4 regions of the Kosakonia cowanii JCM 10956 genome follow, and region 1 is predicted to be linked to each of the others. Evidence: predicted binding sites of a transcription regulator. Region 1 holds the regulator's gene; each other region holds the start of a gene.

Region 1 (7,486 bases):
GTGGAGCGAAGAGCCGAATCAGGCGCGGCATAAACCGCGGCTGGTGGTGTTTCATGGCCTGGAGGGCAGCCTGCACAGCCCCTATGCGCACGGCCTGATCAATGCGGCGAAACAGCGCGGCTGGCTGGGCGTAGTGATGCATTTTCGCGGCTGTAGTGGGATCCCGAATCGCCTGAACCGCATCTATCACTCCGGCGAAACAGAGGACGGCACCTGGTTTCTCACCTGGCTGCGTCAGGAGCTTGGCGAGGCGCCGACCGCGGCGGTGGGATATTCGCTGGGCGGGAATATGCTCGGCTGCCTGCTGGCGAAAGCGGATGACGTTCTGCCCCTCGATGCGGCGGTGATTGTCTCGGCCCCGCTGGTGCTGGAAGCGTGCAGTTATCATATGGATAAGGGCTTCACGCGCGTTTATCAGCGTTATTTGCTCAACCTGCTGAAGGCCAATGCCGCGCGGAAACTGCGCGCCTATCCCGGCTCGCTGCCAACAACCATGGAAGTGCTGCGTAAAATGCGGCGCATTCGCGATTTCGATGATGTGATCACCTCGAAAATCCACGGCTTCGACGATGCACTTGATTACTATCGCCGCTGTAGCGCTATGCCGCTGCTGCCGCAGATTCGTAAACCGACGCTTATCATTCACGCCAAGGATGATCCGTTTATGGATCATCACGTCATCCCCGATCTTGCGCAATTACCCGCTAATATTGAGTATCAACTGACGGAACATGGCGGGCACGTCGGCTTTGTCGGCGGCACGCTGCGTCGCCCGGAGATGTGGCTTGAAACGCGCATTCCGGACTGGTTATCCGCTTATCTGGGAGCATCATGATTATTCCGTGGCAAGAACTCGACGCCGACACGCTCGACAATCTGATTGAGAGCTTTGTCTTGCGCGAAGGCACCGATTATGGTGAACATGAGCGTTCGCTTGAACAAAAGGTCGCCGACGTAAAACGGCAATTGCAGCGCGGCGAGGCCGTTCTGGTATGGTCAGAACTGCACGAAACGGTGAATATTATGCCGCGCGGACAGTTCCACGAATAACCGGACGCCGGGCGGCTTTGATACTGAACAACAGCTTTTCTTCAGGGAGTTGCTATGTCCGCCAAACATCCGGTCATCGCCGTCACTGGCTCCAGCGGCGCGGGAACCACCACCACCAGCCTCGCCTTCCGTAAGATTTTCGCCCAGCTCAACATGCATGCGGCGGAGGTGGAAGGCGACAGCTTCCATCGTTATACCCGTCCGGAAATGGATATGGCGATCCGCAAAGCCCGCGATCTCGGGCGGCATATCAGCTACTTTGGCCCGGAAGCGAACGATTTCGGCCTGCTGGAGCAGACCTTCAGCGAGTATGGCCAGAGCGGCCAGGGCCAGGCGCGCAAATATCTCCACACCTATGATGAAGCCGTGCCGTGGAATCAGGTGCCAGGAACTTTTACCCCCTGGCAACCACTGCCGGAACCAACCGATGTGTTGTTCTACGAAGGGCTGCACGGCGGAGTGGTGACGCCGCAGCATGATGTGGCGCGCCACGTTGATCTGCTGGTGGGCGTGGTGCCTATCGTTAACCTGGAGTGGATCCAGAAGATGATCCGCGACACCAGCGAGCGCGGCCACTCCCGGGAAGCGGTGATGGATTCGGTGGTGCGCTCAATGGAAGATTACATCAACTACATCACGCCGCAGTTTTCCCGCACCCATCTCAACTTCCAGCGCGTTCCCACTGTCGATACCTCAAACCCCTTCGCCGCCAAAGGCATTCCTTCTCTGGATGAGAGCTTTGTGGTCATTCACTTCCGCAATCTGGAGGGGATCGATTATCCGTGGCTGCTGGCAATGTTGCAGGGATCGTTTATCTCACATATGGATACGCTGGTGGTGCCGGGCGGCAAAATGGGGCTGGCGATGGAGCTGATTATGACGCCGCTGGTGCAGCGGCTGATGGAAGGCAAAAAGATTAAATAACCCGGCGGAAAGCGCCGCCGGGCGGGCTAATCAGGCCTCGATCACCTCGAAGGAGTGGGTAATCTTGACCGCTTTTTCCAGCATCAGCGCCACGGAGCAGTACTTCTCAGCCGAGAGATCGACCGCGCGGGAGACGGCAGCGTCTTTCAGTGCTTTGCCAGTAACGATGAAGTGCAGGTTGATATGGGTAAAGTAGCGCGGCGCTTCTTCCCGGCGCTCGGAGGTCAGCTTCACTTCGCAGTCGGTCACGTCATGACGCCCTTTTTGCAGGATCGACACCACGTCGATGGCGCTGCACCCACCGGCGGCCATTAAGACCATCTCCATCGGGCTGGGAGCTTTGTCCCCGGAGTTGCCATCCATCAGGATTTGGTGGCCGGAAGCGGACTCACCAAGGAACGTTAACCCTTCAACCCATTTCACTCGTGCCTGCATGTTCATCACTCCGGTATGGCAAATTTTTTCACAGATTACGCGTACATAACAAAACGCGCAACGGAAGGCGACCTGCGTCATGCTGAAGCGAGACACCAGGAGACAGGCGCCAAAAGCTATGCTAAAACAGTCTACATGCTACAGAGAAACATTGACGTTACGAATGTACGCAAGGGATATCATACATTAGAGACCGCAGATGTCGCTGACGGTCCACTTCCCGGGATTTGGGAAGCTTTGATTGCAACCCCAGAAGCTGAATGATTCACGCCGTTTCTGGAGCCAGCTTATAACAGAGGATAATCGCGCATGGTGCTTGGCAAACCGCAAACAGACCCGACTCTCGAATGGTTCTTGTCTCATTGCCATATTCATAAGTACCCGTCGAAGAGCACGCTGATTCACCAGGGTGAAAAAGCGGAAACGCTGTATTACATCGTTAAAGGCTCAGTGGCAGTGCTCATCAAGGATGAAGAGGGTAAAGAGATGATCCTCTCTTACCTCAACCAGGGCGATTTTATTGGTGAACTGGGCCTGTTTGAAGAAGGTCAGGAGCGTAGCGCCTGGGTTCGCGCCAAGACCGCCTGTGAAGTGGCGGAGATCTCCTACAAAAAATTCCGTCAGCTTATCCAGGTGAATCCGGATATTCTGATGCGCCTCTCCTCGCAGATGGCGCGCCGCCTGCAGGTGACCTCGGAGAAAGTCGGCAACCTGGCGTTCCTCGACGTGACCGGCCGTATTGCTCAGACTCTGCTGAACCTGGCGAAACAGCCGGACGCGATGACCCACCCGGACGGTATGCAAATTAAAATTACCCGTCAGGAGATCGGTCAGATCGTCGGTTGCTCCCGCGAAACGGTTGGCCGCATTCTGAAAATGCTCGAAGATCAAAACCTGATCTCTGCCCACGGTAAAACTATCGTCGTCTACGGTACGCGTTAATCTGCAAAATGGCGCATCGCTTATGCGGTGCGCCGTTTTTGTTTTCCCATGTGGCGCAGGCTGATTTATCACCCCGAAATCAACTACGCACTGCGACAAACGCTGGTGTTATGCCTGCCTGTGGCGGTTGGGCTGCTGCTCGGCCATCTGCAACAGGGTCTACTCTTCTCGCTGGTTCCCGCCTGCTGCAATATCGCGGGCCTCGATACCCCGCATAAACGCTTCTTCAAACGCCTGATTATCGGCGGCTCGCTGTTTGCCGGCTGTAGCCTGGCGGTGCAGCTTCTGCTGGCGGAAAATCTTCCCCTGCCGGTGATCATGACAGTGTTAACCCTGCTGCTCGGCGTAACGGGCGAAATCAGCACGCTGCATGGTCGCCTGCTGCCGGCCTCGCTGATCGCCGCCATCTTTACCCTCAGCCTCGCCGGGAACATGCCGGTGTGGGAGCCGCTGCTGATCTACACCCTCGGTACCTTGTGGTACGGGCTGTTTAACTGGTTCTGGTTCTGGCTGTGGCGCGAACAGCCGCTGCGTGAATCTCTCAGCTTGCTCTACCGACAACTGGCGGACTATTGCGAAGCGAAATATAGCCTGTTAACCCAGCACATCGATCCGGAAACCGCGCTGCCGCCGCTGCTCGACCGCCAGCAGAAAGCGGTGGATCTGATTAGCCAGTGTTACCAGCAGTTGCATATGCTGGCGGCCAATCAGAACAACGATTACAAGCGCCTGCTGCGCGTCTTTCAGGTCGCGCTGGATCTGCAGGAGCATATCTCTGTCAGCCTGCATCAGCCGGAAAAGGTGCAGAAGCTTGTCGAGCGAACCCATGCCGAGCAGGTGATTCGCTGGAATGCGCAAACCGTCGCGGCTCGTCTGCGCGTGCTGGCAGATGACATTCTCTATCACCGCTACCCGACCCGCTTCACCATGGAGAAGCAGGTCGGTGCGCTGGAAAAAATTGCCCGTCAGCATCCTGATAATCCGGTTGGGCAGTTTTGCGCCTGGCACTTTAGCCGCATCGCCCGCGTGCTGCGCACCCAGCGCCCGCTCTATATTCGCGATTTGATGGAGGATAAGCAGGAGCGCCTGCCGCTGATCCCGGCGCTAAAAAGCTATCTGTCACTGAAATCGGCCGCTCTGCGCAATGCGGCGCGCATCAGCGTGATGCTCAGTATCGCCAGCCTGATGGGCAGCGCATTAAATCTGCCGAAACCTTACTGGATCATGATGACGGTGATGGTGGTGACGCAGAACGGTTATGGCGCGACCCGCGTACGCATTGTGAACCGTGCCGCCGGTACGCTGGCGGGGCTGGTGGTGGCGGGTATGACGCTGCACTTTCATGTGCCGCTCGGGTTTACGCTGGCAGCGATGCTGATGATCACCCTAAGTAGCTATTTGATTATCCGCAAAAGCTACGGCTGGGCGACGGTCGGTTTCACGATTACAGCGGTCTATACCTTGCAAATCCTGACGCTCAATGGCGACCAGTTTATTCTCGCCCGGCTTGTCGATACGCTGATTGGCTGCCTGATTGCCTTCGGCGGGATGGTGTGGCTGTGGCCGCAGTGGCAGAGCGGCCTGCTGCGCCAGAATGCGCACGATGCGCTGGAGGCCTATCAGGATGCGATTCGCCTGATCCTCAGCAACAACCCGGAAGCGACGCCGCTAGCCTGGCAGCGTATGCGGGTTAACCAGGCGCATAACGCCCTGTTCAACTCCCTCAACCAGGCGATGCAGGAGCCCGGCTTTAATAGCCGCTATCTGAGCGATATGAAGCTGTGGGTGACGCATAGCCAGTTTATTGTCGAACATATCAACGCCATGACGACGCTGGCGCGGGAGCACACCATGCTGACACCGGATCTGGCGCAGCGCTATCTTGAGTCGTGCGAAATTGCGCTGCAACGTTGTCAGCAGCGGCTGGAGTATGACGGGCCAGGGGAATCAGGCGAGGTAAATGTTATGGAGGCGCCGGAGACGCTGACCCACGGTCCAATGAGCACGCTGGAACAGCATCTGCAGCGCATTATCGGGCATCTGAGCACCATGCACACGATCTCGTCGGTGGCATGGCGTCAGCGCCCGCATCACGGCATCTGGCTACGCCGACGCCTTACGCGTTAACCACGCTTGCGACGGCCTGCGCAAAGCGCTGCATCCCTTCATTAATATCCTGCTCTTCGATAATCAGCGACGGCGCGAAACGCATCACATCCGGACCGGCATTCAGCACCATTACGCCCGCTGCGGCAGCCGCATGCAGGAAGTCGCGCGCACGGCCTTTGTATTGCGGCTTCAGTTCAGCACCAATTAACAGGCCCATGCCGCGAATATCGCTGAACAGGTCGTACTGCTCATTAATCTGCTGCAGACACTGAACAAAGTGCTGACGTTTGGCACTGACGCCATTCAGCACCTCAGGGGTGTTGATGATATCGAAAGCAGTGCCTGCCACCGCGCAAGCCAGCGGGTTTCCGCCATAAGTGGAGCCGTGGGAACCGGCGTGGAATACGCTGGCGATTTCATGGGTCGTCAACATGGCGCTGACCGGGAAGCCGCCGCCGAGGGCTTTGGCGCTGGTCAGAATATCCGGCGTCACGCCGTAGTGCATATAGGCGAACAGCTCACCGCTGCGCCCCATGCCGCACTGCACTTCATCAAACACCAGCAGAGCATTATGCGCATCGCACAATTCACGCAGCCCTTTGAGGAACTCAGGGGTTGCCGCGGTAACGCCACCCTCGCCCTGAATCGGCTCTACCACCACGGCGCAGGTGTGATCGTCCATCACCGCTTTAACCGCGTGAAGATCGTTAAAAGGAACATGCACGATGTCGGCCGGTTTCGGGCCAAAGCCGTCGGAGTATTTCGGCTGACCGCCAACGGTTACGGTAAAGAGCGAGCGTCCGTGAAAAGCGTGGTGGAAAGCGATGATTTTGGTTTTGTGCGGGCTGTGGCGCGTGGTTGCATAAAAACGCGCCAGCTTGAAGGCGGTTTCGTTGGCTTCGGTACCGGAGTTCATAAACACGACGCGCTCGGCAAAGGTGGCGTCCACCAGCTTACGCGCCAGACGCAGCGCGGGCTCGTTGGTAAAGACGTTGCTCAGGTGCCAGAGGGTCTCGCCCTGCGCTTTCAGCGTCTCCACCAGCGCCGGATGGCAGTGACCTAAGGCAGTGACCGCAATGCCGCCGGCAAAATCAATGTACTCTTTACCCTGCTGATCCCAGACGCGGCTGCCCTTTCCCTTTACCGGGATAAACTCGGCCGGTGCGTAAATTGGCAGAATAACGTCATCGAAGTTTGCACGTGTCACCGCGTCTTGCTGAGTTGCCATAGGTTGCCCATCCCGTGTTATGTTTCATTCATAGTGAAAATATAATCACGAAATATGCATAAAAAATCACTAGATGGCAACCACAAATCACCGCGAAAGGAAGTTTTCCAGCAATTGATGGCCCTGCTCGCTCAGAATACTTTCCGGGTGGAACTGCACGCCTTCCAGATCCCACACCTTATGGCGAATGCCCATGATCTCGCCGCTTTCACTCCAGGCAGTGACCTCGAAGCAGTCAGGTAAGGTAGGCGGATCGATGACCAAAGAGTGATAGCGGGTAACGGTTAACGGATTATTTAAGCCGCTAAACACACCGCTGCTGGAGTGAGTAATGGGGGAGGTTTTGCCGTGCATCACTTTCGCCGCGCGCACAATGGTGGCACCAAACACCTGGGCAATCGCCTGATGGCCGAGGCAAACGCCGAGGATCGGCAGTTTACCCGCATAGTGCGCAATAACGTCAAGCGAAATGCCGGACTCATCCGGCGTGCAAGGGCCTGGCGAAATAACCATTTTCTGCGGCGCTAACATCTCAATATCCGCCAGCGTCAGCTCATCGTTACGCCTCACCTCCACGTGTGCGCCCAGCTCACAAAAATATTGGTAGAGGTTCCAGGTGAAGGAGTCGTAATTGTCGATAAGCAGGATCATGTCAATTCAACCAATGGATGTGCCGCGTTTCATGCAGTTTGCGCGAAACTATACGGCACTTCGCAAAGATAAAAAATGGATTTACGGAAATCTTTCTTTCCACACATGAAGGATTACTATTGCACCAAGTGCTACATTGTGGATGGA
Region 2 (7,486 bases), 1.3 Mb from region 1:
GGTGCCAGTATTTATGCCTTTCGCGCTAACTGCTCTTATCGCCGCCATTTTGAGAGCTGGTTTCAGGCCGACCGCGCCACGCCGGGGAAAATTCACGAGCTGGAGTCCTACCACGGCATGCTGGCCTGCGTGATTGCCGGTGCCGGGCTGGCGCTGATCCCACGCAGTATGCTGGAGAGCATGCCCGCCCATCAGCAGGTCAATGCCTGGCCGTTGGCAGAGGAGTGGCGCTGGCTCACCACCTGGCTGGTGTGGCGACGCGGCGCGAAAAGCCGACATCTTGAAGCATTTATTGCGCTGTTGCCGTAGCGTTTTAGCGGCGTGCGGTTTGTTATGCCGGATGGCGCGTTACACGCTTATCCGGCCTACACGAAACGTGCGGCTGAAACCGCGGCTGATTGCCGGATGGCGGCTACGCCTTATCCGGCCTACAGGAAAGGTGCGGCTGAAACCGCGTAGGCCTGATAAGCGTAGCGCCATCAGGCATTGTCTCCCCGGCACCCATTGCCGGATGGCGGCTGCGCCTTATCCGGCTTACCAAAACGAGCCTACAGCCACACCGATATTGCCTTTACCTGCGGTATCACAGCGGCTTTGTTGACCCCCGCTGAAATCGGCGAACCGAAGCGTGAATGACAAGGTCTGGACGCCATGGATGGCGGACAGAGGCGAACCGAGGCATGGAGCGAGTCCCGTAGGGGCGAGCAAGCCGAGTCGAGCCGGCCGCAGTCAGGCACGCGGGAGGTGAGCGCAGTGCGCAGCACCGATTTCCTCGCGGGGCCGCGGGGATTGACAAGGGGAGCGCGGCCGCTTCCCTTGTCCCGTTCACCGCACCGGTGATAAAAAAATCCCGCCGTATGTATGGTGAACGGAACCCTTCCACCAGTGCAACATGCAACTCCTGTTGCCGGATGGCGGCTATGCCTTATCCGGCCTACAGAACCCCACCGAGTTAACGTGCCGCGCCGATTGCCGGATGGCGCGTTACACGCTTATCCGGCCTACGCTCGCAGCGCCATCACGCAACTGCTTCGCGCAACGCCCTCTCCATAAACACACTTAACGGGTCGGGCTCATAGGGCGCAAACGCCTCGCAAATCTGGTATCCGCAGCGCTGATAAAGCTTCACCGCCGCGTGCTGCTCAATGCCCGTCTCCAGCCGCAGCGTGTGGCACCCCTTCTCGCTCGCCGCCTGCTCCAGCGCGGCAATCAGCTGCTCGCCCAGTTTCTGCCCGCGGTGCGTCGGATCGATAAATACCCGCTTCATCTCCGCGCTGCCATCCTCATTAAGCAACACCGCGCCGCAGCCAACGGCATCCTGCTGATGCACGATTTTACGCAGGATCAGCGTCTCTTCGGGAAAGGAAGCCAGATCAACCAGATGGTTGCTCTCTGCCGGGTAAAGCGCGGTCTGGTAGCGGTCGAGGGCGGCGATGAGGGCAATCACCTCCGGCTGCGTGGCGGTGGCATCAACAATACGGTACATAGCGGCTCCTTATAGTTATCACGTTGTTAAATTAGCGAAAATAGCGCCGCTTAACTCATATGAATAACCTATAGATCCGCGACAATATTGCACGCCAGCAATAACAGGCTGTACTTTACGCACAAGAATATTCTGACAAGGGAATCGCCATGAATACAAAAGCCCGCAAAGTGATGATTATCGGCACCGGTAATGTCGGTGCGTCTGCCGCTTACGCTCTTTTAAACCAGAACATTTGTGAAGAGTTGATCCTGGTGGATGTGAATGCCCAGCGCGTAGAGGGACACGCGCAGGATCTGGCGGATGCCGCCGCGTTTATGCCGGGGATGATGACCATCTCCACCCGTTCCATCGAGGCGTGCGCAGATGTCGATATCGCGGTGATCACCGTCTCCGGCGGCGCGCTAAAACCCGGCCAGACGCGGCTGGATGAGCTTGCCAACACCGCGCGCATCGTTAAAAACATTGTGCCCACCATGATGGCAAACGGCTTTAACGGCATTTTTCTGGTGGCGACCAATCCTTGCGACATCATTACCTGGCAGGTGTGGTCCCTCTCCGGCCTGCCGCGCAACCAGGTGATCGGCACCGGCGTCTGGCTCGACACCACCCGTCTTCGCCGCCTGCTGGCGCAGGCGCTGGATATCGGCGCGCAGAGCATTGATGCGTTTATTATGGGCGAACATGGCGATACGCAGTTTCCGGTGTGGTCGCACTCATCGATTTATGGTTCGCCCATCGCCGACGTCTATCAGCAAAAGACCGGCCAGCCGCTGGATGCGGATGCGCTGGCGGATCGCGTGCGCCGCCATGGCTTCGAGATCTTTGCTCGTAAAGGCTGCACCGAATATGGCATTGCCGGCACGATCGCCGAGATCTGCCGCAATATCTTTACCGGCAGCCACCGCGCGCTGGCGATCTCCTGCATTCTTGACGGGGAGTATGGCGCGCACGATGTGGCGATTGGCGTGCCTGCGGTGCTGACCCACAGCGGCGTGGAGCAGATTATCGAACTGCACTTAACCGAGGACGAAGTGGCGAAGTTCAACCACTCCGTTGAGGTGATCAAAGCCAACATTGCGCGCTTGCCGTAATAAGCGCGCTGCGGGGGCGCTAACGCCCCCGGTCATTATGCTAGCGCAGGTAGACTTTGCCGATTAAATAGAGCGTCGCCTGGCCGCCAATCAACACCCGATCGCCCCGCCACTCGCAGCGCAGATCGCCGCCGCGCGCGGAGACCTGGCGCGCCTGCATCACCGTTTTGCCGAGCTTCTCGCCCCAGTAGGGGATCAGCATGCTGTGCGACGAACCGGTAACCGGATCTTCGGCTACCGACTCGCCCGGGCAGAAGAAGCGGCTGACAAAGTCATACTCCTCTCCCGGTGCCGTAACGCAGACCATTTTTCCCAGCGGTTTCATGGCGGCGATATCGGGCTGCAAGGCTTCAACCTGCGCCTGGCTCTCCAGCACGACCATGTAATCGCGTCCTTCATACACCGCCTGTGCCTTCGCAATGCCCAGCGTTTCCAGCAGCAGTGGCGGCGGGTTCTCAACGGCCTGGGTTGCCCATGCCGGAAAATTGAGAGTGAGCCAGTCGCCGTTGCGCGCAACGGTTAACTCACCGACAAAACGGGTGCTGAAGCGGATCTCAGTCTCTGGATAATCGAGGTATTCGAAGATAACGTGAGCGGCGGCGAGCGTTGCGTGACCGCAGAGATTGATCTCATCCTGCGTCGTGAACCAGCGCAGCTCGAAGCCGCTGTCGTTGCGCACAAAAAAAGCGGTTTCCGACTGGTTATGCTGCTGCGCCATTTTCAGTAACAGCTCGTCCGGCAGCCACTCGGTAAGTGGACAGACCGCGGCGGCGTTACCGCCGAAGGTGTGGTCGCTGAAAGCGTCGACCAGATAGAAGTCAATTGTGTGCATTGTTTTTCCTCATCTTTTCTTTTGTTCTGACGGCAAACCTTCGGCGGCGCAACCGCTATTTTTTTGCCGAATGAAAAATGAGATCTACATCACAAAAAGTTTGTCTTTCAGCCGGCAAAAGCATTAAGATCTTCGCCTCTTCTTCTCTCCAACCAACCCAAAGCACTCTTATGATGACGAATACTGTTTCACGTAAAGTCGCGTGGCTACGGGTGGTTACGCTTGCCGTTGCCGCTTTTATTTTCAACACCACCGAATTTGTGCCGGTGGGGTTGCTCTCTGATATCGCCCAGAGCTTCGATATGGAGACCCCGCAGGTCGGGATCATGCTGACCATCTACGCGTGGGTGGTGGCGCTGATGTCGCTGCCCTTTATGCTGCTAACCAGCCATATTGAGCGGCGAAAATTGCTGATTGCGCTGTTTGTGCTGTTTATCGCCAGCCATGTTCTCTCCTTCCTTGCGTGGAATTTTGAGGTGCTGGTGATTAGCCGTATCGGCATTGCGTTTGCTCATGCCATCTTCTGGTCGATTACCGCCTCACTGGCGATCCGCCTTGCACCAGCAGGTAAACGCGCACAGGCATTAAGCCTGCTCGCCACCGGTACCGCACTGGCGATGGTGCTCGGCTTGCCGATTGGCCGCATCGTCGGGCAGTACTTTGGCTGGCGCACCACCTTCTTTGTGATTGGCATGGGCGCGCTGGTAACGCTTATTTGCCTGGTGAAGCTGCTGCCGACGCTCAACAGCGAGCACTCCGGCTCGCTGAAAAGCCTGCCGCTGCTGTTCCGTCGCCCGGCGCTGGTCAGCATCTATGTGCTGACGGCCGTGGTGGTGACCGCCCATTACACCGCGTACAGCTATATTGAGCCGTTTGTGCAAAATGTAGCGGGCTTTAGCGCCAATTTCGCGACTATCCTGCTGCTGTTGCTTGGCGGTGCGGGGATTATTGGCAGCGTACTGTTCGGTAAACTCGGCAACCGGCACGCCTCCGGGCTGGTGTGCAGTGCCATCGGACTGCTGGTGATTTCGCTGGTGATGCTGCTTCCTGCCGCCGGGAGCGAAAGCTATCTCGCCGTGCTAAGCCTGTTTTGGGGCGTGGCGATTATGATTATTGGCCTCGGCATGCAGGTGAAAGTGCTGGCGCTGGCACCGGATGCCACCGATGTGGCGATGGCGCTTTTTTCCGGGATTTTTAATATCGGTATTGGCGCAGGCGCGCTGGTGGGCAATCAGGTGAGCCTGCACTGGTCGATGAGCACCATCGGTTATGCCGGTGCCGTCCCGGCGATTGCCGCGCTGGTGTGGGCGGTGGTGATTTTCCGCCGCTGGCCGGTGCAGCTCGAGGAGCAGAGCGATCCGGTTTAATTGTTGCCGCTGTAACGGCGTAGGCCGGATAAGCGTCAGCGCCATCCGGCATTGTCTTCCCTCACCCATTGCCGGATGGCGGCTGCGCCTTATCCGGCCTACAAAACCGCGCCCACAGCGACACCTTCATTGCATTTACCTGCGGTCTCGCAGCGACGGTGTTGACCCCCGCTGAAATCGGCGAACCGAAGCGTGAATGACAAGGTCTGGACGCCATGGATGGCGGACAGAGGCGAACCGAGACAGGGAGCGAGTCCCGGAACGGGCGAGCAAGTCGAGTCGAGCCGGCCGCAGTCAGGCACGCGGGAGGTGAGCGCAGTGCGAAGCACCGATTTCCTCGCGGGGCCGCGGGGATTGACAAGGGGGGAGCGGTCCCCCCCTTGTCCCGTTCACCGCATAAAAGATTAATGAAACTCCCCAGCGCCTGGTGAACGGAACCGTTCCACAAAATGCCATATGCGAGACTCATTGCCGGATGGCGGCTTCGCCTTATCCGGCCTACGCTCGCTTCCACCGGGGCAACCTGCCGCGCCGATTGCCGGATGGCGCATACGCTTATCCGGCCTACTCGGTTTCAGCGGCTACTGTGAAGCCATCAGGGCGCTGCGCTAATAACATCGTCCATCACCGAATTCTGCCATTCAAACCACGGGTTCCACGTCAACCGGGCATGAATTTTTCCCGGCGTCACTAACCCCCAATCGGAATACCACACCTCTTCACCCTTCAGGCAACGCTCTGCCGCTGCTTCCGACTGCCCGTTACCGCAAAGCCTTACACTGCCCTGGCGACCATAGAGCGGATTATCCGGTGAAAAGAGCACCGACATATGGGAAAACTGGCTGATGCGATCCTGCGGCAACACATCGGTTTTCACGCGCAGGCGTGACATTGTCACTGATTCGGGCGGCGGCGTGCCGTACCAAATCGCACGGCTGGCGGGATGGGTAAAGGCGCGGTCGAACCGATCGAGGATCCAGCGCGTATCCAGCACCGAATCATGCTCCGTTAATACCACCAGTGTCGGCTTATTGAACGACTTCTGCGCCAGCAAACTCTGCGCGCTGGCGCTGGTTCGCCAGAACTGGGCAAAACCGTTAGTCGGCACGCGCAGATAGCGGGTGGCGATCTGCTGGGGGAAAAGCGCACCCGGCGGGCGCAACCAGTCGCGAAACAGCGCCAGCGTCGGTGCCAAAAAAGCGTAGCGGGTACTCGGCCTGAAGGCTGGCGAGAAGAGCAGCAGCCCCTGCACGTTGTCATGGGCCATGGCATATTCCAGCGCCAGGTTACCGCCGGTAGAGAAGCCGCCCAGCCAGAGTGAATCGACCTCTTTCGCCAGAATCGCTGCCTGCTCATTCACCACCTGCCGCCACTGGTCAACGCTGACGCCAATCAGGTCGGCGGGACGTGTGCCGTGCCCGTCCAGCAGCACGGTGCGCACCAGAAACCCTTCACGGGCAAGCTGCGGGCCGATATCGACAAACGATCCCGGCCCGTCGCCAAGACCGTGGATCAGCAAAATCCCCTTGCGCGCTTTCTGCGCCGGTCGCCACTCCTGCGGCGTATTGAGCCGTAATTCGGCGGGTTTATCCAGCGTCTGAAAGGCGCGGCGGGCGGCGACATAATCGCGCGTCTGCTGTTGATACTCGGCAAAACTGCTCTGCCCGAGCGGCGTGGAGACGCGCTTTTGCTGCTGGCAGCCGACGAGCAGCAGACAACAGCAGAGAATGAAGCAGGAGAGCTGGCGCATCAGGTGCCTGCCGGATAGGTCGAGATAATCTCCAGCACGCCATTAATGATGAACTGCACGCCCATGCAGACCAGCAGGAAGCCCATCAGCCGCGAGATGGCTTCAATGCCGCCCTTGCCCACCAGCCGCATAATCGCGCCGGAACTACGCAGGCTTACCCACAAAATCAGCGCCACGGCGGCAAAAACCAGCGGCGGCGCGACGGCGATCACCCAGGCGGGAAAATCAGCGCCGTGGCGAACGGTCGACGCCGAGCTGATAATCATCGCAATGGTGCCAGGCCCGGCAGTGCTCGGCATCGCCAGCGGTACAAAGGCAATATTGGTCTCCGGCTCATCCGCCAGCTCCGCCGTTTTGGCTTTTGTCTCCGGCGACTCATGACTTTTTGCTGGCGGAAAGAGCATACGAAAGCCGATAAATGCCACAATCAGCCCACCGGCAATGCGCAGGCCTGGAATCGAGATGCCAAAGGTGTTCATCACCACCTGGCCTGCGTACCAGGCGACCATCATGATGATAAAGACATAGAGCGAAGCCATGCGCGCCTGCTGGTTTCGCTGGACGCTGTTCATGTTGCCCGCCAGGCCTAAGAACAACGCGACGGTGGTCAGCGGATTAGCCAGCGGCAGCAACACTACCAGCCCGAGACCGATAACTTTGATCAATTCCATCATGGTACGTTTCACCTCTCCCCGGTTAACAACCCCGCCAGTATAGCCGCAACGCGGCGGCAAAAGCGCCTTCACTTATGCTGATAATGGGTAAAAGTCACCTAAATTCAATAAGATGAAATTAAAAACATTCTTAAGCATGAAAAGTTTTAGCAATTAGTGGCATCCGATACCCATTTGGTTGACTTATATTTGCCTGAGCAATAATATCTGCCGTGATTAAACTACTTGCCGGGGCAACCATTGTGAAAAGCACGAATGATCTATTCAACGACATCATTCCTTT
Region 3 (7,486 bases), 1.2 Mb from region 1:
GGGTAAACAGCTGGCGAACCGTATCCTGCCAGAGCTGGGTGACGATCGCTCCATCTCCAGCCATGACAGCTCGACAAACGGGCTGATTAACCGCTACAAATCCTGGCGCGGTTAACAGAGAAAGCGTCGCTTCGGCGGCGCTTTTTTTTGTCTGCGCAATTATTCCCGCCGCGCCGTAAATATCCGCCGTCTGCGCCAATCAATATATAAGTAATTCCAATAATGTTATTTCCGTTAGGGCTAATCCGGGCGGAATAGCCTTCTTTACCGCGCGTAATATCATTCATCAGGTTTATCCGAAAATCAGGGTGCATAGCGTAACGCTTGCTATCTATTTTAGGACTAGCCTTATTGTATGAATAATATGTGATTATTTATGTCTATGTTTTTTAAAGTATTTATAAAGATAGCTGTTTGCTAAATATACGCTCCGGCTAATGTTCCGAAAAGGTTCCCCGCTATTTCCTGAGGCGTAATTCATCTGCTTTAGTTGTGTATACTCCCTATCGCCTGAATTTTTTCAGGCAAATCTCCATTCATTCAATGAAGGGAAATTGATATGAAAAAAGCTCTTTATGGCATTTTTGCCATAACCGCGCTTGCGGCGACGTCTGCTTTCGCTGCACCGGTGCAAACCGGTGACGCAGCAGGCTCGGCAGCGACCTCTGTTTCTGCAGGCAGCTCTGCGGCAACGAGTGCGAGCACCGTAGGGTCAGCGGTAGGTGTCGCTCTGGCGGCAACCGGTGGCGGTGATGGTTCCAATACGGGGACCACAACCACCACCACGACAAGTACTCAGTAATAGCGAGTGCATTAACTATAACCACACTTCGGTGTGGTTATTTCGTCCCTTTCGGAGAAGAGTCGTGAAGCGACCTGGTATCATTTTGATTTGCCTGCTCCTTCAGGCATGTTCTGGCCCGATCAAAGGCCTCGGGAATTCACTCTGGAATAGCGTATTTGGCACGCCGGGCGTGCAGCTTACCGATGAAGATATCCGTAATATGCCCTACGCCAGCCAATATATGCGGCTTAATAACGGCCCGCAGCTGTTTGTGGTGCTGGCATTTGCCGAAAACGGCCAGCAAAAATGGGTGACGCAAGATCAGGCCGTCATCGTGACGCAAAACTATCGCATCGTAAAAACCCACCTTGGCACCGATAACCTGCTTGATGTCACCAACCTGGCGGCAGACCCGCTGGCGAAACCTAACCAAATTATCGACGGCACCAGCTGGACGCGCATGATGGGCTGGACCGAATACAAACAGGTGCGCTACGCCACTGCCCGCTCGGTGTTCCACTGGAATGGCACCGACACCGTGCAGCTGGGCAGCGACGAAACCCGCGTTCGCGTGCTGGACGAAGAGGTCACAACGGATCAAAAAAGCTGGCGCAACCGCTACTGGGTGGATGAGGACGGGGTGATCCGCCAGTCTGAACAGTATCTTGGCGCGGACTGGTTCCCGGTGAAAACCACGCTGATTAAGGCGGGCAAACAATGAAAACACGCGCGCTCCTTTTGATGCTTTCAAGCCTCGTCTCCCCGCTGGCGCTGGCGGCGGGCAACGTTGATGTTTACACCCCCGGCGACAGCAAACCGAAAACCTTAACCAATGCCGAACATCTGGTCGATCTGGTGGGCCAGCCGCGGCTGGCGAACAGCTGGTGGCCGGGTGCGGTGGTCAGCGAGCGCAGGGCGACCATTACCGAGCAGGCACGCCATCAGGCGCTACTGGCCCGGCTCACCACGCTCGCGTCAGAAGAGGGCGGTGACAGCGCGGCTGCTATTAACGGCTTGCGTCAGCAGTTGCAGGGAATCAAGGTCACCGGCAGGCAGCTTGTTGAACTCGATCCCGACTTTTTGCGCACGCACCGCCGCGCTAACCGGCCGCTGGAAGGCGACTACACCCTGTGGGTGGGACCGCAGCCGACCACCATTACCGTCGTCGGGCTGGTGAGCCGTCCGGGCAAAAAACCCTTTACGCCAGAGCGCGATGTGGTGAGCTACCTCGACGAGATGGATCTGTTGAGCGGCGCAGATCGCAGCTACGCCTGGGTGGTCTATCCCAACGGTAAAACGCAAAAGGTACCGGTGGCTTACTGGAACCGTCGTCACGTCGAGCCGATGCCCGGCAGCGTGATTTTCGTCGGTTTCGCACCGGGTTTGTGGAGCGATGAGAATGACAAGCTCAATGCCGACATTCTCCAGTCCCTGACGCATCGGATACCGGAATAATAATGAAAAAATCGTTTGTTATTAGCATATTGGCGCTTGGCGTGAGCGCCGCTTGTCACGCGGAGTCCTGGCCGGACCCGATCGGGCCTTCGCAGTCAGATTTCGGCGGCGTTGGCCTGTTGCAAACGCCCACCGCGCGTATGGCACCTGAGGGCGAACTGAGCCTCAACTACCGCGATAACGACCAGTATCGTTACTACTCAGGCTCGGTGCAGCTCTTCCCGTGGCTGGAAACTACACTGCGTTACACCGACGTGCGCACGCGCAAATACAGCTCGGTCGAAGCGTTCTCCGGCAACCAGACCTATAAAGATAAAGCGTTCGATCTGAAATTACGCCTATGGGAAGAGGGCTACTGGCTGCCGCAGGTCTCCGTCGGCGCGCGTGATATCGGCGGGACGGGGCTGTTCGATGGCGAATATCTGGTGGCGAACAAAGCCTGGGGGCCGTTTGATTTCTCCCTCGGTATTGGCTGGGGCTACCTGGGCACTAATGGCAACATTAAAAACCCGCTCTGTAGCTACAAGTCAGCCTATTGCGTGCGCGATACCCGCTATAAACAGGCCGGTTCAACGGATACTAGCCAGATGTTCCGTGGCCCGAGCGCGCTGTTCGGCGGCGTGGAGTACCAGACGCCGTGGAACCCGCTGCGCCTGAAGCTGGAGTATGACGGCAACAACTATCAGCAGGATTTTGCCGGCAAACTGCCGCAGCGCAGCAAAGTGAACGTCGGCGCGATCTATCGCGTGTCGGACTGGGCAGATATCAACCTGAGCTACGAGCGCGGCAACACCTGGATGTTCGGCTTCACCCTGCGTAATAACTTCAATAATTTGCGTCCGGCGTATAACGATAACCCACGGCCGAAGTATCAACCGCAGCCGCAGGATGCGATCCTGCAACACTCGGTGGTGGCGAATCAGCTTACGTTGCTGAAGTACAATGCCGGTCTTGCGGATCCGCAAATTCAGGTCAAGGGCGATACGCTCTATGTTACCGGCGAGCAGGTGAAATATCGTCATAACCAGGAAGGGGTTGAGCGCGCAAACCGTATCATCATGAATGATTTGCCGGACGGTATTCGCACCATCCGGGTGACGGAAAACCGTCTGCGTATGCCAGCCGTGACCACCGAAACGGATGTCGCCAGCCTGAAACGCCACCTTGAGGGCGAACCGCTGGGACAGGATACGGAGCTGGTGCAAAAACGCGTCACGCCAATCGTGCCGGATAAAACCGAGCAGGGCTGGTATATCGACCGCACGGCGTTCGACTTCCATCTCGATCCGGTGCTTAACCAGTCGCTCGGCGGGCCGGAAGGCTTCTACATGTATCAGCTGGGGATAATGGCGACCGCCGACTGGTGGGTCACCGACCATCTGCTGACCACCGGCAGCCTGTTCGGCAACATCTCCAATAACTATGACAAGTTTAACTACACCAACCCGCCGAAGGACTCCGCGCTGCCGCGCGTGCGTACCCGCGTGCGTGAATATGTGCAGAACGATGTCTATGTGAACAACCTGCAGGCCAACTACCTGCAGTACCTCGGCAATAATTTCTATGGCCAGGTCTATGGCGGTTATCTTGAGACCATGTACGGCGGCGCGGGTGCAGAGGTGCTGTGGCGTCCGGTCGACGGGCCGCTCGCCTTCGGGATTGACGCGAACTACGTGAAGCAGCGTGACTGGCGCAGCGCCCAGGACATGATGAAGTTCACCGATTACAGTGTGAAAACCGGGCACTTCACCGCCTACTGGACGCCGTGGTTTGCCGATAATGTACTGGTGAAAGCGAGCGCCGGGCAGTATCTGGCGGGCGATAAAGGGGTGACGCTGGAAGTGTCGAAACACTTCGACAGCGGTATCGTGGTCGGGGCGTATGCGACGAAAACCAACGTTTCCGCCGCGCAGTACGGCGAAGGGGATTTCACCAAAGGGGTGTATGTCTCTGTACCGCTGGATCTGTTCAGCGCCAGCCCGACCCGCAGCCGTGCCGCCATCGGCTGGACACCGCTGACGCGTGACGGCGGCCAGAAACTGGGCCGTAAGTTCGATCTCTACAGCCTGACCAGCGATAAGTCAGTTAACTTCCAGTAAGCAAACGCCCTTCTCACGCTGAGAAGGGCGCTGTTCTACAACCGGCGCAGCAGTCGCGCCGGGTTGCCCGCATAAACGCCTTTCACCGTAGTCGACTTTGTCACCACGCTGCCCGCGCCAATTACGCAGCCATCGCAAATCGAGACCGCCAGAATCGTCGCACCGCTGCCAATAGATACCCCATTGCCAATCGTAATCCGCCCCCAGTTTTCGCGATTTGGATCGGGTTTGCCGTCGCGGAACAGATCGTTGGCGAACATTACGCCATGGCCGATAAAGCAGCCTTCGCCAATGGTGACGTACTCACAAATAAAGGTGTGGGACTGGATCTTCGTGGCTTTGCCTATCTGCGTATTACCCTGTATTTCTACAAATGGGCCGACAAAAACCTCATCCGCCAGCGTGCAGTCATACAGATTGGCGGGCTCATAAATCACCACATTTTCACCGCAGGTCACGTTGCGAACGGCGGCGTGGCGAAGAGAGGCGGTGTGCATGATGGCTCCTTAAAGCGCTTTGCCGAAAATATGCAGCGTGCTTTGTTGCGAAGGTGTGGTGAAGAGGGCGCTCTTAATAAACGCGAACCCCTGGCGCTGATAGAAACGCTGCGCATGCGGGTTGGCATCCAGCACTTCCAGCCAGAAAAAGGTCTCGCCACGGCCTTGTGCCTCACGCGCTATCTCATTAATGAGATGCTCGCCGTAGCCTTTTCCCGTTTTGCCAGGCAAGAGATAGAGCTTATGCAGCAGCGTGCCGGCCGGGCTTTCATCGTCACTGGCGCAATGCCACGTGACTTTAGCAAAACCCACCGGATCGGCATCGCAGAGGATAAACCAGTTTCCCGCTTCGCTTTGCAGGCTCTGTTGCAGGGATGGCACAGCGTACTCTTGGTGCAGAAACGCCTCCAGTTCACTCTTCTCCTGCCATAAGTGCGCGAAATGGTGGGTGTAACTGGCATAGCCCATCTCGCTCAACAGCGCGGCATCTTCCACGCTCGCTTTACGTATCGTCATCATCGCTTATTACTCTCCCGCTTCGCTGGCTCAGCGATACATCTCATCACGGGCTGTCACATAATCTAAGTAAAAAAAGTAGATCAAGATCACATTTACGCGATATACAGAGGATCTTCTAACAATAATGAGGTGCTGTTATGTCGTCGCTTAATCACCCGCGGGTGGCGTTTGTTTCAACTATTTTGCAGGGCATACTCAGCCTGGGTCTGCTGGCGCTGGGTATTATCCTGATTGTTTTTTTGGGCAAAGAGACGCTGCATCTGGCCATTGCGCTCTTCGCGCCGGTACAAACCAGCAAATATGAGCTGGTCGAAGGGCTGGTGGTCTACTTCCTCTACTTCGAATTTATCGCCTTGATTGTGAAGTATTTTCAGTCCGGGCTTCACTTCCCGCTGCGCTACTTTGTCTATATCGGCATTACGGCGATTGTGCGGCTGATCATCATCGATCATCAGTCGCCGATGGATGTGCTGATCTACTCGGCGGCGATCTTGCTGCTGGTGATCACGCTGTGGATCTGTAACTCCCAGCGCCTGCGCCGCGAATAAAAAAGGCGGCCTGTTCAGGCCGCCGAAATTGAGGGTGCAGTGGCAATAACAACAAGGGTATGACAACGATGAAATTTAGCCCTTCACCCCGCCGGCCGTCAGGCCATTGACCAGCCAGCGCTGCGCCAGCAGGAACACCAGGGTAATCGGGATGGCGGAGAGCACCGCCGCGGCGGCGAAATCGCCCCATAAGTAGTTCTGCGGGTTGAGATACTGCTGCATCCCCACCGCCAGCGTGTAGCTATCGACATCGCGCAGCAGCAGCGAGGCGACCGGCACTTCGGTAATGGCCGCAATAAACGACAGAATAAACACCACCGCCAGAATCGGCACCGACAGCGGCAGCAGCACCAGGCGGAACGCCTGCCATGGGGTCGCGCCATCCAGCGAGGCGGCCTCTTCCAGCGAGCTGTCGATCGTTTCGAAATACCCCTTGATCGTCCAGACATGCAGTGCGATCCCACCGAGATAGGCGAAGATCACCCCACCGTGCGTATTCAGCCCGATAAACGGAATGTACTGGCCTAAACGATCAAATAGGGCATAGAGCGCCACCAGCGACAGCACCGCCGGGAACATCTGGAAAATCAGCATTCCTTTCAGCAGCGTCGCTTTACCGCGAAAACGCATACGGGCAAAGGCGTAGGCGCAGGTAGTGGAGAGCGCGACAATGCCGATGGCGGTAATCACGGCGATCTTCACCGAGTTCCACAGCCATAACAGCACCGGGAAGGGCGGCGGCGTCACGCGCCCATCGGCATGCTCAACGCTAAAGCCCAGCGCCAGCCGCCAGTGCTCCCAAGAGATGCGCTCCGGGATCAGGCTGCCGGTGGCGAAGTTGCCTTCACGCAGTGAAATGGCGATCACCATCAGCAGCGGGAACATAATCGCGGCGATAAACAGCAGCAGTAACGCATGGGTGAAAAAGAGCCGCAGCTTTTGCGATTTCGCCTGCACCATAGCCATAGTTTTCCTCCTCCTTAATCGAATTTCATGCGCGTGGCTTTCAGATTGACGATGGCCAGCGCGCCCACCAGCAGGAAGATCAGCGTGGCGATAGCCGCCGCAAGACCGAAGTCCTGGCCGCCGCCGCCTTCAAAGGCGATGCGGTAGGTGTAGCTCACCAGCAGGTCGGTATAGCCCGCCGGTGTGGTGGTGCCGATGCGATCCGGCCCGCCGTTGGTCAGCAGCTGGATCAGTACGAAGTTGTTAAAGTTAAAGGCAAAGCTGGCGATCATCAGCGGCGTCAGGGGCTTTATCAGCAGCGGGAAGGTGATGCGGAAAAAGTTCTGTAACGGCCCGGCGCCATCCATTGCCGAGGCTTCATAGAGATCTTCCGGGATCGCTTTCAGCAGGCCCATGCAGAGGATCATCATGTAGGGGTAGCCGAGCCAGGTGTTAACGATCACCACCATCGCGCGGGCGGTATTCGGATCGCTAAACCACGCCGGTTTAATGCCGAACAGCGCGCTCAGCATCATGTTGATCTCACCAAAGCTCTGGTTGAACAGCCCTTTAAAGATGAGGATCGAGATAAACGACGGCACGGCGTAAGGCAGGATCAGCAGCAGCCGGTAGACAGCC
Region 4 (7,486 bases), 240 kb from region 1:
GTGGCAATAATCATTTCAGCAATATCTCCAGCAAGCGGGATTCATCATCAAGACAGCGGCAATCGAGCCACAGACGGCCCTCATAGATACGACCAATCACCGGCTGCGGCAGCGTGCGCCACTCGCTTGCCAGCGCTTCCAGACGACGGCCGCTGCCGTCATGCGGGGTAAAGGTTAGCGCCGCGCCCGGCAGCCGCTCGACGGGCAGCGATCCGCTGCCAATTTGCGACAGACAGGGCTCGACGCGCAGCGCAAACTCGCTGTAGCGGGCGGTAAGCGCGTCGCACAAGCGCTGGGCCTGGTCGCGGATCTCCGCCTGTGGGCGAGTGAGATAGCGCAGCGTCGGCAGATTTTGCGTCAGTTTTTCCGGGTGCAGATAGAGGCGCAGCGTCGCTTCCAGCGCCGCGAGAGTCATTTTATCCGCCCGCAGCGCGCGTTTCAGCGGGTGGTGCTGAAGCTGCTCAATCAGCGCCTTTTTACCGACGATAATCCCCGCCTGCGGCCCACCGAGCAGCTTATCGCCGGAGAAGCTCACCAGGCTGACACCCGCGGCAATCAGCGCCTGCGGCATCGGCTCTTTCGGTAAACCGTAGAGGCTTAAATCGACCAGCGAGCCGCTGCCGAGATCGACAATCACCGGCAGGTCGGCTTCCTGCGCCAGTTCAACCAGCTCGGCTTCCTCCACCGCTTTGGTAAAGCCTGCAATGTGGTAGTTACTGGTGTGGACTTTCATCAGTGCCGCGGTGTTGGCATTGATCGCCTGGCGGTAATCTTTGGCGTGGGTGCGGTTGGTGGTGCCCACTTCATGCAGAATGCAGCCCGCCTGGCGCATCACATCGGGAATACGAAACGCGCCGCCAATCTCCACCAGCTCGCCGCGCGATACCACCACTTCACCGCCGGCTGACGTTGCCGCCAGCATCAGCAGCACCGCCGCGGCATTGTTGTTAACGATGCAGGCATCTTCCGCGCCGGTTAACTGGCAGAGCAGCGCCGCAATGGCGCGATCGCGATGACCGCGCCCGGCGCCGTCGAGATCGTATTCCAGCGTTACCGCCGAGCCCATCGCCGTCGTCACCGCATCAATGGCGGCCTGCGACTGCACCGCGCGCCCGAGGTTGGTGTGCAGCACCGTGCCGCTAAGGTTAAACACCGACCGCAGCGCGTGGCTGTTCTCATGCTCCAGGCGCTGCGACGCAGCCTGCGCCCAGTTTTCACACCATGCAGGCAAGCGCTGGGCGTCGCGGATCGCTGCGCGCGCCTCATCCTGCAGCTGACGCAGGGTTTGCGTGACGCGGCTATGGCCATACGTGGTTAACAGCGACGCGAACGCCTCATCACGTAACAGGCGATCGGTCGAGGGAATCTGGCTGTAAAGAGTTGTCATGAAAAGGCCCGGCTGTGGAGTTACCCCTCCCGTCAGGGGTGTTGACGTGAGGGGGATTGTACAGCGATTTTCTCAGGCGGGCATAACACGGATCACGCCTTGGGCGGTTCCGTGCGGGCAAAGCTTTCACGCTGGAAGAGATTTTCCACCAGCTTCACCAGCAATGGGCGATCGACGTTCCAGCCCGGCGAGACGCGGCGGAAGTTGAGGTAGCTGATGGCGCAGGCAATGGCGATGGTGGCCAGGTTGAGCGTATCGACACCGAGTTCGCCCTCTTGCAGGCACTTTTCCAGCGCATCCAGACCGCGAGAGACTTTTTCCCGCTGGCGCAGCAGCTCCGCCTGCGACTGCTGCTCTACCGGGCGCGCTAACTCACGCACCGAGACCAGCGCAGCATCCATAATGCCGTCGGCCAGCGCTTCCAGCTGGCGGATTTTCAGCGCCGCTTTAGCATCGTCCGGCAGCATCGGCGGCTCTGCACCCAGCAGGTCAATGTATTGCGCAATGATCGGCGAGTCGTACCACACTTCCCCCTCATCGGTGACCAGCGCCGGCACTTTGCCGAGCGGATTATAGTGACCGACGCCGCTGTCGGCGTTGTAGGGCTGCTCATTGATAAATTCGAAGGTGATGCCTTTTTCCAGCAGTATGACGGAGATTTTGCGTACAAACGGGCTGGTATAGCTGCCGATCAGTTTCATTGCCGTGTCCTTTTGAAATTTGCCGCAGGGTTAAAAAAGAGTGTACGTCACGTGCCGGGGTTGTACAGCGAACCTCCTTACATCGCAGGTCAATAACAAAATAGTCCTTTTCACTCAGGCTGGAACGGCAAGCGGCTAAAACCAGGAATCTCATCCAGAAAAAAAGAGCCTCTCTTAAAGCGTAGAAAGCGCGCGTTGCGTTCATCACGCTGTCAATTTCTTACCGCAGCATAAATAGCGGCTGATGGGTGAAAGGGAGTTACATCTTTGGTCTTTCGAAAAGGCGCACTTTGCGGTCGATCACGTTCGGAATTTTCCGAGGAAAATATCTTGTGATTCACGTCACAAATAACTAACAAACTTCCGACAAATAAATGTGATTTGAATCACATTTATTCCCCAGCGCCGGGCAAATTCTGCGCACTGTTCTTTTTTTACACTCATTTTTTGTGACGCAAGTCACTATGAATGGTGGATAACCCCCAGCACCAGCGTGATCAAGATCACATAAAAGTGTGTCATCTGGACAGGTTAACGATTCGGTGCCAGATTCCGCATCACAGACAATTCAGGTCCGGCTACCTCTGCCGCCACATTAACAATAAACCTCGGGCTTCCGGCCTGTGCGCTAGCAAACATAAGAAGGGGTGTTTTATGTCATCCGATATCAAGATCAAGGTGCAAAGCTTTGGTCGTTTCCTGAGCAATATGGTGATGCCGAATATCGGCGCCTTTATCGCGTGGGGGATTATCACCGCCCTGTTTATTCCGACAGGATGGTTACCTAACGAGACGCTGGCGAAACTCGTCGGCCCGATGATTACCTACCTGCTGCCACTGCTGATCGGTTTTACCGGCGGTCGCCTGGTAGGCGGCGATCGCGGCGGCGTGGTCGGTGCTATCACCACCATGGGCGTGATCGTGGGCGCGGATATGCCGATGTTCCTCGGCGCGATGATTGCAGGCCCGCTGGGCGGCTACTGCATCAAGAAATTTGACGCGGCCGTCGACGGTAAGATCAAGTCCGGTTTCGAAATGCTGGTGAACAACTTCTCCGCGGGCATCATCGGGATGATCCTCGCCATTCTGGCGTTTCTGGCGATTGGCCCGGCGGTGGAAGTGCTCTCTAAAGCGCTCGCTGCGGGCGTGAACTTTATGGTGGTTCACGACATGCTGCCGCTGGCCTCTATCTTCGTTGAGCCGGCGAAAATCCTCTTCCTTAACAACGCCATCAACCACGGTATCTTCTCGCCGCTGGGTATTCAGCAGTCCCATGAGATCGGCAAGTCCATCTTCTTCCTGATCGAAGCAAACCCGGGTCCGGGTATGGGTATCCTGCTGGCCTATATGTTCTTCGGTCGCGGTAGCGCGAAGCAGTCTGCGGGCGGCGCGGCGATTATCCACTTCCTCGGCGGGATCCATGAGATTTACTTCCCGTACGTGCTGATGAACCCGCGTCTGCTGATTGCGGTGATCCTCGGCGGTATGACCGGCGTCTTTACCCTGAGCGTGCTCAACGGCGGCCTGGTCTCTCCGGCTTCTCCGGGCTCTATCCTCGCGGTACTGGCGATGACGCCAAAAGGCGCTTACTTCGCTAACCTCGCGGCGATTTTCGCAGCCATGATTGTCTCCTTCGTTATCGCGGCAATCCTGCTGAAAACCAGCAAAGTGAAAGAGGACGAGGACGATATCGAAGCGGCAACCCGCCGTATGCACGATATGAAAGCCGAATCCAAAGGCGCTGCGGCTGCGCAGGGCACAAAAGATGTCACTAACGATCTGAGCCACGTGCGCAAAATCATCGTCGCATGTGATGCCGGGATGGGCTCCAGCGCCATGGGCGCCGGCGTGCTGCGTAAGAAAGTGCAGGATGCGGGTCTGACCAACATCTCTGTTACCAACAGCGCGATTAACAGTCTGCCGTCCGATGTCGACCTGGTGATTACGCACCGCGACCTGACCGAGCGCGCCATGCGCCAGGCACCGCAAGCGCAGCATATCTCGCTGACCAACTTCCTCGACAGCGGCCTTTACACCGGCCTGACCGAGCGTCTGGTGGCTGCCCAACGCCACACGACTAACGAAGCGAAGGTTAACAGCAGCCTGCAGGATAGCTTTGATACCTCCAACACCCATCTGTTTAAGCTGGGCGCGGAAAATATCTTCCTCGGCTGTAGCGCCACGCAGAAAGAAGAGGCGATTCGCTTTGCCGGTGAGCAGCTGGTCAAAGGCGGCTATGTACAGCCTGAATATATTGACGCGATGCTGGAACGTGAAAAAATGACGCCGACCTATCTGGGCCAGTCTATTGCGGTTCCGCACGGCACGGTGGAAGCGAAAGATCGCGTCCTGAAAACCGGCGTGGTCTTCTGCCAGTATCCGCAGGGCGTGCGCTTCGGTGAAGAAGAGGATGAGATTGCGCATCTGGTGATCGGCATTGCCGCGCGCAATAACGAACACATTCAGGTCATTACCAGCCTGACTAACGCGCTGGATGATGAGACGATTGTCGAACGTCTCTCGCACACCACAAGCGTTGAGGAAGTGCTGGCATTACTGAATCAGTAATCCGCTCCACGTTCTCTCCTCTTCGGAGGAGAGGGCTTGGGTGAGGAGAACCCGCTGACGTTCCTCACCCCAGCCCTCTCGGGTAAAAACATTGATAAAGGGTCATTCTATGAAAGCATTACATTTTGGCGCAGGTAATATCGGACGTGGCTTTATCGGCAAGCTGTTGGCCGACGCGGGGATTGAACTGACGTTCGCCGATGTTAATCAGGTCGTTCTGGACGCCCTCAACGCCCGTCATAGCTATCAGGTTCACGTAGTCGGTGAACAAGAGCAGGTGGATACCGTCTCTGGCGTCAATGCGGTGAGCAGCATCGGTGATGAGGTTGTCGACCTGATTGCGCAGGTGGATTTAGTTACTACCGCCGTTGGCCCGGTGGTGCTGGAGCGTATCGCCCCGGCGGTTGCCAAAGGGCTGGTAAAACGTAAGGCGCAGGGCATTGATACGCCGCTGAACATTATCGCCTGTGAAAATATGGTGCGCGGCACCAGCCAGTTGAAAGGGCACGTTTTCGCCCAGTTGGCGGAGGAGGATAAAGCCTGGGTTGAGGCGCATGTCGGCTTCGTTGACTCTGCCGTTGACCGCATTGTTCCCCCTTCTGCATCTGCCAACAACGATCCGCTGGAAGTGACGGTTGAGACCTTCAGCGAGTGGATTGTCGACAAAACCCAGTTTAAGGGCGCGCTGCCGACCATTCCGGGGATGGAGCTGACCGACAATTTGATGGCCTTTGTTGAGCGTAAACTCTTCACGCTAAATACCGGGCATGCTATAACCGCCTACCTTGGAAAACAGACCGGTCATCAAACCATTCGCGACGCGATCCTTGATGAGAAAATTCGTGCCGTGGTGAAAGGCGCGATGGAAGAGAGCGGCGCGGTGCTGATCAAGCGTTATGGCTTCGATGCTGACAAGCACGCAGCCTATATTCAGAAAATCCTGGGTCGTTTTGAGAACCCCTATCTGAAAGACGATGTGGAGCGCGTAGGGCGTCAACCGCTGCGTAAACTGAGCGCGGGCGACCGTCTGATTAAACCGCTGCTCGGCACGCTGGAGTACAACCTGCCGCACGCAAACCTGGTGCAAGGGATCGCTGCCGCGATGCACTATCGCAGCGAAGAGGATCCGCAGGCGCAGGAGCTGGCTCAGCTTATTGCTGAGAAAGGCCCGCAGGCGGCACTGGCACAGGTTTCCGGTCTCGACGCCGACAGCCCGGTGGTACAGGAAGCCGTCAACGCTTATCAATCCCAGGCATGATGCCGATATTGGCGCGGGAGATCCCGCGCCAGCTAACGAAGTTGTCAGATATGCAGGCAATAATGGAACACACCCAGGCTTTCGAAAACCGTGTACTCGAGCGTCTGAATGCGGGAAAAACCGTGCGCAGTTTTTTGATTGCCGCCGTTGAGTTGCTCAACGAAGCGATCAACATCCTCGTGCTGCAGGTGTTTCGCAAAGATGACTACGCGGTGAAATATGCCGTCGAGCCGCTGCTGGACGGTGACGGCCCGCTGGGCAATTTGTCTGTGCGTTTGAAGCTGATTTACGGCCTCGGGGTTATCTCGCGGGCCGAGTATGAAGATGCCGAGCTGCTGATGGCGCTGCGCGAAGAGCTGAACCACGATGGCACCGAGTACGCCTTCACCGATGATGAGATCCTCGGGCCGTTTGGCGAGCTGCACTGCGTCGCCGCCCTGCCGCCTCAGCCTGTGTTCGATACCAGCGATGCAGATTTTTTCGCCATGCAAAAACAGCGTTATCAGCAGGTGGTGCGCTCCACCATGGTGCTCTCGCTCACCGAGCTGATCTCACGGATCAGCTTAAAAAAAGCATTCCAGAAGTAATCCCCTCCTGAAGTGTTGTATCCTTGCACTTTGTTCCTGAAGAAAATGCCTATCATGAAAGAAGTCGAAAAAAACGAAATTAAGCGTCTGAGCGACCGTCTCGACGCCATCCGCCACCAGCAGGCGGAGCTCTCTCTGGTTGATGCGGCTGAGAAGTACGCCGAACTGGAAAAAGAGAAGACCACGCTGGAAACCGAAATCGCCCGTCTGCGCGACCAGTACAGCCAGAAGCTGAGTAAAGAGGCGCAGAAGCTGACGCAAATGCGCTACAGCCGCCCGATTACCAAGAAAGAGCAGGCTGACCTCGGCAAGCTGAAAAAAAGCGTGCGCGGGATTGTCGTGGTTCACCCGATGACGGCGCTGGGCCGTGAAATGGGCCTCGACGCGATGACCGGTTTCGCCAACACCGAGTTCTGATAGCTTCTCTCCGCCCCGCCTCCCTTGAGCGCGCGGGCGGCCTTAATTGGCCCTACCAATTCCCTGTGCTTTTTCTCCGCGCTTCACAGTTCCACTAAATCCCTTCACAGCCTGATTGCCACGCCGCAACATTTGGATAACCATTCGTTATCACAAACCCTACACAACCCCATTGGCAGGACCACTTTTACAAAACCTGTGAGACAGAGCTAAGCAGAGACTTATCGCTCGCGGTTTTGCCGTGGTTCTCAGGAGACCTGCATGACGCTCTGGCAACAGAACTATGACCCGGCTGGCAATCTCTGGCTTTCCAGCCTCATCGCATCGCTTCCGATCCTGTTCTTCTTTTTCGCGCTGATAAAACTGAAGCTCAAAGGCTACGTTGCCGCAAGCTGGACCGTTGCCATCGCCCTTGCCGTTGCGCTGCTGTTCTACAAAATGCCGGTGGATCGCGCGCTGGCGTCGGTGGTGTACGGCTTTTTCTATGGTCTGTGGCCCATCGCGTGGATTATTATCGCCGCCGTCTTTGTCTATAAGATCTCCGTCAAAACCGGCCAATTCGACATTA

What was found. Region 1 encodes CRP, which controls carbon source genes, mostly activating them, when cyclic AMP is high. Its sites were predicted from a motif close to ATGTGANNNNNNTCACAT; they were not measured.
Region 2: the regulator CRP is predicted to act here: its motif matches at 3,490-3,507, upstream of BWI95_RS15925 (sugar transporter).
Region 3: the regulator CRP is predicted to act here: its motif matches at 5,429-5,446, upstream of psiE (phosphate-starvation-inducible protein PsiE).
Region 4: the regulator CRP is predicted to act here: its motif matches at 2,463-2,480, upstream of BWI95_RS08570 (PTS mannitol transporter subunit IICBA).

What each region holds. Positions count from the first base shown of each region.
Region 1 covers NZ_CP019445.1:2,080,744-2,088,229, reverse strand. The annotation lists gene BWI95_RS09675 (hydrolase) at 1-835, shown strand, start outside; gene BWI95_RS09670 (YheU family protein) at 832-1,050, shown strand; gene BWI95_RS09665 (phosphoribulokinase) at 1,105-1,974, shown strand; gene BWI95_RS09660 (OsmC family protein) at 2,005-2,409, opposite strand; gene crp (cAMP-activated global transcriptional regulator CRP) at 2,719-3,351, shown strand; gene BWI95_RS09650 (YccS/YhfK family putative transporter) at 3,400-5,478, shown strand; gene argD (bifunctional acetylornithine/succinyldiaminopimelate transaminase) at 5,468-6,688, opposite strand; gene pabA (aminodeoxychorismate synthase component 2) at 6,776-7,339, opposite strand.
Region 2 covers NZ_CP019445.1:3,366,217-3,373,702, reverse strand. The annotation lists gene ptrR (putrescine utilization regulator PtrR) at 1-309, shown strand, start outside; gene BWI95_RS15940 (GNAT family N-acetyltransferase) at 1,019-1,486, opposite strand; gene BWI95_RS15935 (L-lactate dehydrogenase) at 1,636-2,580, shown strand; gene BWI95_RS15930 (PhzF family phenazine biosynthesis protein) at 2,621-3,412, opposite strand; gene BWI95_RS15925 (sugar transporter) at 3,583-4,779, shown strand; gene BWI95_RS15920 (alpha/beta hydrolase) at 5,375-6,529, opposite strand; gene BWI95_RS15915 (MarC family NAAT transporter) at 6,529-7,203, opposite strand; gene marR (multiple antibiotic resistance transcriptional regulator MarR) at 7,446-7,486, shown strand, end outside.
Region 3 covers NZ_CP019445.1:888,228-895,713, reverse strand. The annotation lists gene pgi (glucose-6-phosphate isomerase) at 1-115, shown strand, start outside; gene yjbE (exopolysaccharide production protein YjbE) at 560-802, shown strand; gene BWI95_RS04130 (YjbF family lipoprotein) at 867-1,505, shown strand; gene BWI95_RS04125 (capsule biosynthesis GfcC family protein) at 1,502-2,239, shown strand; gene BWI95_RS04120 (YjbH domain-containing protein) at 2,242-4,338, shown strand; gene BWI95_RS04115 (acyltransferase) at 4,374-4,835, opposite strand; gene BWI95_RS04110 (GNAT family N-acetyltransferase) at 4,845-5,354, opposite strand; gene psiE (phosphate-starvation-inducible protein PsiE) at 5,492-5,902, shown strand; gene malG (maltose ABC transporter permease MalG) at 5,978-6,868, opposite strand; gene malF (maltose ABC transporter permease MalF) at 6,883-7,486, opposite strand, start outside.
Region 4 covers NZ_CP019445.1:1,839,585-1,847,070, reverse strand. The annotation lists gene selB (selenocysteine-specific translation elongation factor) at 1-14, opposite strand, end outside; gene selA (L-seryl-tRNA(Sec) selenium transferase) at 11-1,387, opposite strand; gene BWI95_RS08575 (glutathione S-transferase) at 1,480-2,088, opposite strand; gene BWI95_RS08570 (PTS mannitol transporter subunit IICBA) at 2,743-4,656, shown strand; gene mtlD (mannitol-1-phosphate 5-dehydrogenase) at 4,766-5,914, shown strand; gene mtlR (mannitol operon repressor MtlR) at 5,914-6,501, shown strand; gene BWI95_RS08555 (YibL family ribosome-associated protein) at 6,556-6,918, shown strand; gene lldP (L-lactate permease) at 7,180-7,486, shown strand, end outside.